Regions from separate parts of the Mesorhizobium sp. C372A genome, predicted to be linked through region 1. Evidence: riboswitches for the same ligand, from Rfam matches in the RefSeq annotation. Region 1 holds a riboswitch; the other holds the start of a gene.

What was found. A riboswitch is a leader RNA that binds a small molecule or an ion and turns the genes downstream of it on or off. The one in region 1 is predicted to bind S-adenosylmethionine.
Region 2: another riboswitch for S-adenosylmethionine. It lies ahead of NLY42_RS02925 (O-succinylhomoserine sulfhydrylase); the one in region 1 lies ahead of metX (homoserine O-acetyltransferase MetX).

What each region holds. Positions count from the first base shown of each region.
Region 1 is NZ_CP100475.1:2,341,420-2,345,692, reverse strand. Features, by position in the region: gene NLY42_RS11130 (DUF2125 domain-containing protein) at 1-86, shown strand, start outside; gene NLY42_RS11125 (sugar kinase) at 211-1,134, shown strand; gene NLY42_RS11120 (prephenate/arogenate dehydrogenase family protein) at 1,142-2,065, opposite strand; gene hisC (histidinol-phosphate transaminase) at 2,070-3,179, opposite strand; SAM riboswitch at 3,306-3,383, shown strand; gene metX (homoserine O-acetyltransferase MetX) at 3,444-4,273, shown strand, end outside.
Region 2 is NZ_CP100475.1:640,317-644,589, reverse strand. Features, by position in the region: gene NLY42_RS02930 (ceramide glucosyltransferase) at 1-651, shown strand, start outside; gene NLY42_RS02925 (O-succinylhomoserine sulfhydrylase) at 663-1,853, opposite strand; SAM riboswitch at 1,911-1,988, opposite strand; gene NLY42_RS02920 (2'-deoxycytidine 5'-triphosphate deaminase) at 2,129-3,223, shown strand; gene NLY42_RS02915 (ABC transporter substrate-binding protein) at 3,325-4,095, shown strand; gene araD1 (AraD1 family protein) at 4,142-4,273, opposite strand, start outside.

The DNA.
Region 1 (4,273 bases):
ACGAACCGTCGATGCCGCTCAAGGTGGTGAAGGGCAAGGTCTCGCTCGGCTTCATTCCGCTGGGCAAGATCAAGCCGCTCGATTAGAGCAATTCCAGGAAAAGTGTGAGCGGTTTTCCGTCCGGAATTGCGTTAAAACAAAGAGATAGAGCATGATCGCAAAGAGCGGGAACGGCTATTGGGGAGAGATCATGCTCGAGCAAGCCGACGCATGAACCGACCGGTGAAACTGCTGAGCGTTGGCGCGCTGACGCTGGATACCATCCTGCGCGTCGAAACCCTGCCCACGCATCAGGGCAAGTTCATCGCCTCGGACGGCATCCAGATCGCCTCGGGCATGGCGACAAGTGCTGCCTGCGCCGCCCGCCGTCTCGGCGCCGAGGTGTTCCTGTGGGCAAGTGCAGGTGGCGATGCCGTCGGCGACCAATTGCTGGCCGGCATCGAGGCCGAGGGCGTCGATTGCGGCTTTGTCCGCCGCGTCGAAGGCGCCCGCTCGGCGCTGGCCGCGATCCTGGTCGACGCTCATGGCGAGCGCATCATCGTGCCCTTCTACGACCCAAAGGCGCAGGCCGACCCCGAGGCGGTGCCTATCGCCGATCTTTCCGGCTTCGATGCCGTGCTGGTCGATGTGCGCTGGCCGGGCGCCGCCGCTCTTGCCTTGACCGCCGCGCGCGACGCCGGTTGCCCGGCAATCCTCGACGCCGACACGGCGCCGCTGGAGGTGCTGGAGCGTCTGTTGCCGCTGGCGTCGCACATCGTCGCTTCGGAGACGGCTGCACGCATTATCTGCGACCACGCGCTGGACCCCGAAACCGCCTGTGCCGACCTCGCCAGCCGCACCGATGCCTTCGTGGCGGTGACCGGCGGCGCCGCGGGAAGCTGGTGGCATGACCGGTCCGCCGGATGCGTGCGCCACATCGCGGCGCCGAAGATCAAGGCGGTTGACACGCTTGCCGCCGGCGACGTCTTCCACGGCGCCTTTGCTGTCGCGTTGGCGGAAACCATGCCGATCGAGCAGGCGTTGCGCTTTGCCAGCGCGGCGGCCGCGCTCAAATGCCAGCGCTTCGGCGGCCGGCTGGGGGCGCCAAACAGGGACGAGGCAATGGCCATGGTCGCGGCGACCTGGCCCGTCTGAAACAGATTTAACTTTTCACCGCCTGCCGGCCGAAATCCGGCACGTCGATATCCTGGCCGGCCTCGATGATCGAACGGCGAACGGCCCGGGTGCGGGTGAACAGGTCGAACAGCTTGTCGCCGTCGCCCCAGCGGATCGCCCGCTGCAGCGAGGCGAGGTCCTCCGAAAAGCGCGCCAGCATTTCCAGGATGGCATCCTTGTTGTGCAGGCACACGTCGCGCCACATGGTCGGGTCGGAGGCGGCCAGACGGGTGAAGTCGCGGAAACCGGAAGCCGAATATTTGATCACTTCCGACTTGGTCACCGATTCCAGATCGTCGGCCGTGCCGACGATGTTGTAGGCAATGATGTGCGGAAGATGCGAAACGATGGCCAGCGTCATGTCATGATGCTGCGGGTCCATCGAGTCGATGTTGGAGCCGCAGCGCCGCCAGAATTCCGACAGCTTTTCCAGCGCGGCCGGATCGGTTCCCGGCAGCGGCGTGAAGATGCACCAGCGGTTTTCGAACAGGTCGGCGAAACCCGCATCCGGGCCCGATTTCTCCGTACCTGCCAGCGGGTGCCCCGGAATAAAGTGCACGCCGTCCGGTACATAGGGCTGCATTTGCGCAATGACGGAGGCCTTGGTCGAACCGACATCGGTGAGGATGGCGCCCTTTTTCAGCCCCGGCGCGATCTCTTGCGCCACCTCGCCCGACGATCCCACAGGCACCGAGACGATGATCAGGTCGGCGTCGCGGACCGCTTCCCTGGCGCCGGTGGTGTAGCTCTCGCCAAGACCGAGCTCCTTCGCCCGCGCCAGCGTGGCCGGGCTGCGCGTCGCGATGGCGACATGGCGGGCCAGGCCCTCGCGGCGGATAACGCGGGCCAGCGACGAGCCGATCAGGCCGATGCCGACCAGCGCGATCTTTTCAAACATCGGTGATGTCATTGTTTCAGCTTTTCAGGAACGTCGTGAGGGCGTCGATAACGCCGCGATTGGCTTCTTCGGTGCCGACGCTCATGCGCAGCGCATTGGGAAAGCCATAGCCGGTAACGCGCCGCAATATATAGCCGCGCTGGGTGAGGTAGTCGTCCGCCGCCTCAGCCGAATGCTTCTTGTCGTCGGGAAAGTGGATGAGGACGAAATTGCCGACGCTGGGCGTCACCCTGAGCCCAAGCTTCGTCAGCTCTTCATTCAGCCAGGTAAGCCAGGTCTCGTTGTGCAACGAACTGCGCTCGACATGGGCGCGGTCGCGGATGGCGGCAATGCCGGCCTCGATCGCTGTTGCGTTAACGTTGAAAGGGCCGCGGATACGGTTGATGGCATCGACGATGTGCAGTGGGCCATACATCCAGCCGATGCGCGCGCCGCCAAGGCCGAGCTTGGAGAAGGTGCGGGTCATGACCACATTCTGTGCGCTGCCCGCCAGCTCGATGCCGGCCTCGTAGTCATTGCGCCTGACATATTCGGCATAGGCCGCGTCGAGCACCAGAAGCACGTTGCCCGGGAGCGTGGAATGCAGGCGGCGGACCTCCTGGAACGGCAGATAGGTGCCGGTCGGATTGTTGGGATTGGCGAGGAAGATGATTTTGGTCCGCGGCGTCACCGCGGCCAGGATCGCGTCGACGTCGGCGCGCTCCTCGGTTTCCTTCACAGCAACCGGCTTGGCCCCCGCCGACTGAATGTAGATCTTGTAGACCATGAAGGCATGTTCGGTAAAAATCGCCTCATCGCCTGGCGCCAGATAGGTCTGCGCCAGCAGGCCCAAAATCTCGTCGGAACCGTTGGAGCAGATGATGTTTGCCGGGTTGAGGCCATGCACCTCGGCGATCGCCTCGCGCAGCCGGCGGGCGGTGCCGTCGGGATAGACATCGAGCTTGCCAGCCACTTCGCGCGCGGCCTCGATCGCCTTCGGCGACGGGCCGAGCGGGTTCTCGTTCGACGACAATTTATGGACCTTGGCAACGCCGGCCGGTGCCGTGCTCTTGCCCGGCACATAGGCGTCGATGTCCATAATGCCCGCGCGGGGCGTCGGCCGTGCCTTGTCCGCTGTCTTGTCCATGTCGCAAATCCATCGAGAATGCCTCCGTCCGGAGGCCGCAGCGGAAATACAAGCCGTAGCCGCGAATGTCGAGAGGCGGGCAATAGCTGGCCGTTGACGCCGGGCCGCACGAGTTCTAGAAGAACGCAACAGTTCCGTGGTGATTTGGCCGGTCGGCTTGCAGCCACGTTAAACAACTCGCTAAAGGGCCGTTTGCGTGACGTAACCGGCTTTGCGATCGCATTGCCGGTTTTTTATTGCCTGACGGCGGGCAAGGAGAGTCACATGGCCGCGCTCCGCGCTACAAAAACCAACAACGAGGCCGACAACCCGTCGAGCCCTGTGTTGCGTTTTGGCCCTGACAAGCCGCTGAAGCTCGACGCCGGCACGCTTTTGTCGCCGTTCCAGATCGCCTACCAGACATATGGCGCCCTCAACGATGCCCGCACCAACGCCATCCTGGTCTGCCACGCGCTGACCGGCGACCAGCATGTCGCCAGCACCAATCCGGTGACCGGCAAGCCCGGCTGGTGGGAAGTGCTGATCGGTCCCGGCAAGATCATCGACACCAACCGCTTCTTCGTCATTTGCTCCAACGTCATCGGCGGCTGCCTCGGTTCCACCGGTCCGGCCTCGACCAATCCCGCCACCGGCAAGCCCTACGGCCTCGACCTGCCAATCATCACCATCCGCGACATGGTGCGGGCGCAACTGATGCTGGTCGACCATTTCGGCATCGAAAAGCTGTTTTGCGTGCTCGGCGGCTCGATGGGCGGCATGCAGGTGCTGGAATGGGCGTCATGCTATTCCGAGCGCGTCTTCTCGGCCCTGCCGATCGCCACAGGCGCACGCCATTCCTCGCAGAACATCGCCTTCCACGAGGTCGGCCGCCAGGCTGTCATGGCTGATCCGGACTGGCATGGCGGCAAATATTTCGAGCACGGCAAGCGCCCGGAAAAGGGGCTCGCCGTGGCGCGCATGGCCGCCCACATCACCTATCTGTCGGAAGCCGCCCTGCATCGGAAATTCGGCCGCAATCTGCAGGACCGCGAAGCGCTGACCTTCGGTTTCGACGCAGATTTCCAGATCGAAAGCTATCTGCGCCACCAGGGCAT
Region 2 (4,273 bases), 1.7 Mb from region 1:
CGGCCGGATGGCTTTTGGGCCGAGGTCGAATGCGCGTTCCTCAACACGCTGCAGGCGCGCTGGCAATATGCCGGCGAGGCGCTCGGTCTCGGCTTTGCCCAAGGCAAGAGCATGCTGTGGAACAAGCCGATGCTCGATACCAGTGGCGGTATCCGCGCGCTGGCCGCCGAGATCGCCGAGGATGCTGCTGCAACCAAGCTGGTCAACGGACTGGGCCTGCGCGTCAATCTCGTTGCCTCGCCTTTCGAGCAACCACTGGGGCAGCGCCGACTTGCCGACATCTGGTCGCGCCAGGCGCGCTGGGCGCGGTTGCGCCGCGTCACCTTCCCGCTGTTTTTCGCACCCGAGATCCTGACCGGCGTCGCCGTGCCGTTGGCGTTGGCACTGGTGGCGGCCGCAAGTGCCGGCATCAGCCTGCCGGCCACGGTGTTGGCCGTGCTGACGGCGGCCTACATTCCCGAATGCGCGCTGGCCGCGGCCAAGGGCTGGCATCTGTCGCTGCGCCTGGTCCCGGCGATGATGGTCCGCGACATGATGCTTCCCGCCATCTGGGCGCGCGGCTGGCTGAGCGGCGCCGTCGACTGGCGCGGCAACATCATGACCATCGGCACCAAGACGGCCGAACTGGAAGAGGTTTCGTCGGGAGCGTGACGCCTCGCGGCCTATCCGGCTGCCTTCAGCGCCTGCGCAACGTCCTCCAGCAGATCGTCCGTATCCTCAAGACCGACCGACAGCCTGAGCGTTCCCGGCCCGATGCCAAGCTCGGCGCGAGCTTCGTCGCTGAGGTTCTTGTGCGTGGTGGTCGCCGGATGGGTGATCAGGCTCTTGGCGTCGCCGAGATTGTTGGAGATCAGCACGATGTCGAGCGCGTTCTGCAAGGCGAAGGCCGCCTGCTTGCCGCCCTTGACGTCGAGGCAGATCAGCGTCGATCCGCCCGTCATCTGCTTCTTGACGATGTCGGCCTGCGGGTGGTCGGCGCGGCCGGGATAGATGACGCGGGCGATTTCCGGCCGTCCTGCCAGGAAATCCGCGATCTTGGCCGCGCTTTCCGTCTGCTGGCGCACCCGAACCGGCAGCGTCTCCAGGCCCTTGAGCAGCGTCCAGGCGTTGAACGGCGACAGGCTCGGGCCGGTGTGGCGGAAATAGTCGTGCAAATTCTCGTCGATCCATTTCTTGTCCGACAGGATGATGCCGCCGAGACAGCGTCCCTGGCCGTCAATGTGCTTGGTCGCGGAGTAGACGACGATATGGGCGCCGAGCTGCAAGGGCTTCTGCTGCAAGGGCGTGGCAAAGACATTGTCGACGATCAGCCTGGCGCCGATCGAGGTGGCGAGCGCCGCCACCGCTGCGATGTCGACCACTTCCAGCGTCGGATTGGTCGGGCTTTCCAGGAAGAACAGTTTCGTGTTCGGCCGCACCGCCTTTTCCCAGTTGGCGATGTCGGTGCCGTCGACCAGCGTTGCCTCGATGCCGTATTTCGGCGCCAGCGTCTCCACCACCCAGCGGCAGGAGCCGAACAGCGCGCGCGCCGCAACGATATGGTCGCCGGCCTTGGCGCTGCACAGGAGCGCTGCCGTCACCGCCGCCATGCCGGACGCCGTGGCGCGCGCATCTTCGGCACCCTCCAGCGCGCACATGCGCTTTTCGAACATGTCGACGGTAGGGTTGGCATAGCGCGAATAGATGAAGCCCGGCTCCTCGCCCTTGAAACGGGCCTCGGCAGCCTGCGCCGTCTCGTAGACATAGCCCTGGGTGAGGTACATCGCTTCGGACGTCTCGCCGAACTGGGAACGCAGCGTTCCCCCGTGCACGAGTGCGGTCTGAGGTTTCCAGTTACGCTTCTTGGTGCTCATCGCTTTTGTTCCAGACACAAAAAAACCGGCCGCGAAAGTCGCAACCGGTCCATATGGCCTTGCGGCCCGACGGTCCTTTAGCGACTTGTTTAACGTGGCTGCAAGCCGACCGGCCAAATCACCACGGGATAACGACCCTTTAGACCTCACCTGCGCTTGCGTCAATTGCCGGCTTCATTAAGAGGTTTGTACCAGGCAGGTTCCGCAATAATATCCAGCGGTTTTGCGGCAAGAACCTGCCACAAAGAGACCGACCTTGGAGCGGAGCCAGCCTTTTGCGGCAGACAGGCATTCTTCCCGATCAGGACATTTCCGCGCTGTTTCAGTCCGGCGCGCTGAAGTCGCCGCGCGCGCTCGATGTCGACCAGGTGCAGCCGGCGAGCCTCGATCTCAGGCTCGGCGACAAGGCTTTTCGCGTGCGCGCCTCCTTCCTGCCGGGTCCCGATCATCTGGTGGCCGACAAGCTTCACCGGCTGAAATTGCATGAGTTCAGTCTCGCCGAGGGCGCGGTGCTGGAAACCGGCTGCGTCTACATCGTGCCGCTGCTCGAAAGCCTGGCGCTGCCCGCAAACGTGTCGGCCTCGGCCAACCCGAAGAGCTCGACCGGCCGGCTCGACATCTTCACCCGGGTGATGACCGATCGCGGCCATGAGTTCGACAAGATCGCCCCCGGCTATCACGGGCCGCTTTATCTCGAAGTCAGTCCGCGCACCTTCCCGATCGTCGTACGCGCCGGATCGAGGCTGTCGCAGATCCGCTTTCGCACCGGCAACGCGCTGTTGTCGGAGGCAGAACTGAACGAATTGCACCGCGCCGAGATGCTGGTGGCGACCGAGCCGCCCAACATTTCCGGCGGCGGCATTGCGCTGTCGATCGATCTTGACGGCGACCAGAACGGCCTGGTCGGCTATCGCGGCAAGCATCACACCGGCTTGGTCGATGTCGACAAGCGCGCCGCCCAGGATGCCGTCGATTTCTGGGAGCCGCTCTATAAGAGCGGCGCCGGCGAACTGGTGCTCGACCCGGACGAGTTCTACATCCTGGTCAGCCGCGAAGCCGTGCACGTGCCGCCGCTCTACGCCGCCGAGATGACGCCCTTCGATCCGCTGGTTGGCGAATTCCGTGTTCACTATGCCGGCTTCTTCGATCCGGGCTTCGGCCATTCGGCCTCAGGCGGCACCGGCAGCCGGGCGGTGCTCGAAGTGCGCAGCCACGAAGTGCCGTTCATCCTCGACCACGGCCAGATCGTCGGCCGGCTGGTCTACGAACACATGCTGAAGCGGCCGCAGGCGCTTTACGGCACCGATCTCGGCTCGAATTACCAGGCGCAAGGCCTCAAGCTCTCCAAGCATTTCCGCCCCGCCGGCTGAACCTTCGATCACCGTCAGGCAAAATACTTGCCTGCGCTGCCTCACCATGCTTGGCTGCCTTTCGGTGGCCGGCAAGAGAACGGCGCGCAAGGGGAACCGAAATGCAGATTTCAAGATGGATCATATCGGCAGCGAGCGCTGCCATGCTGGTGATATCGGCCGGCTCGCTGGCTGAGGCGCAGGAGAAATTGAAGATCGGCACCGAGGGCGCCTATCCGCCCTTCAACACCATCACCGCGGACGGCAAGATCGAGGGCTTCGACATCGACATTGCCAATGCGCTGTGTGCGCAGATGAAGGTCGAGTGCGAGATCGTCACCCAGGACTGGGACGGCATCATCCCGGCGCTGCAGGCGAAAAAGTTCGACGCCATCATCGCCTCGATGAGCATCACCGAGGAGCGCAAGAAACAGGTCGCCTTCACCAACAAATACTACACGACGCCGCTGGCGCTGGTGGCGCCGAAGGACAGCGACCTCACTTCCACCGAACCGGCAGCCCTTGCCGGCAAGACGGTGGGCGCGCAGGCCTCGACCACTCAGGCCGACTATGCGCAGGACGCCTATGGCAAGGCCGGCGCCGAGGCGAAACTCTACCCCACCCAGGAAGAGGCGATCACCGACTTGCAGAACGGCCGTCTCGACGCCGTCATCTCCGACAAATTCGTGCTGATGGACTGGCTGAAGAAGGCGAGCGACGGCTGCTGCAAGCTTGTCGGTGACGTCAAGGGCACCGAGACGCAAGCCGGCATCGCTGTCCGCCTGGAGGACACGGCACTTCGCGACAAGCTCAACGCGGCGATAGACGCCATCGTCGCCGACGGCACCTACAAGAAGATCCAGGCCAAGTATTTCGACTTCGATATTTATTGACGGTGGGCGCTGCCAATCTCCCCCCTCAAGGAGGGAGATTACGCTCTCAAAGCGCCTTCACCGCCACCTTAACCGGCTGCTCAATCTCCAGCGGGTTGCGCAGCGGCAGGCCGAAATCCCCGGCCTCGATCTCGAACACGTCGCCAGCCTGAGTCTTGATGCCGTCGGCAAAGGACAG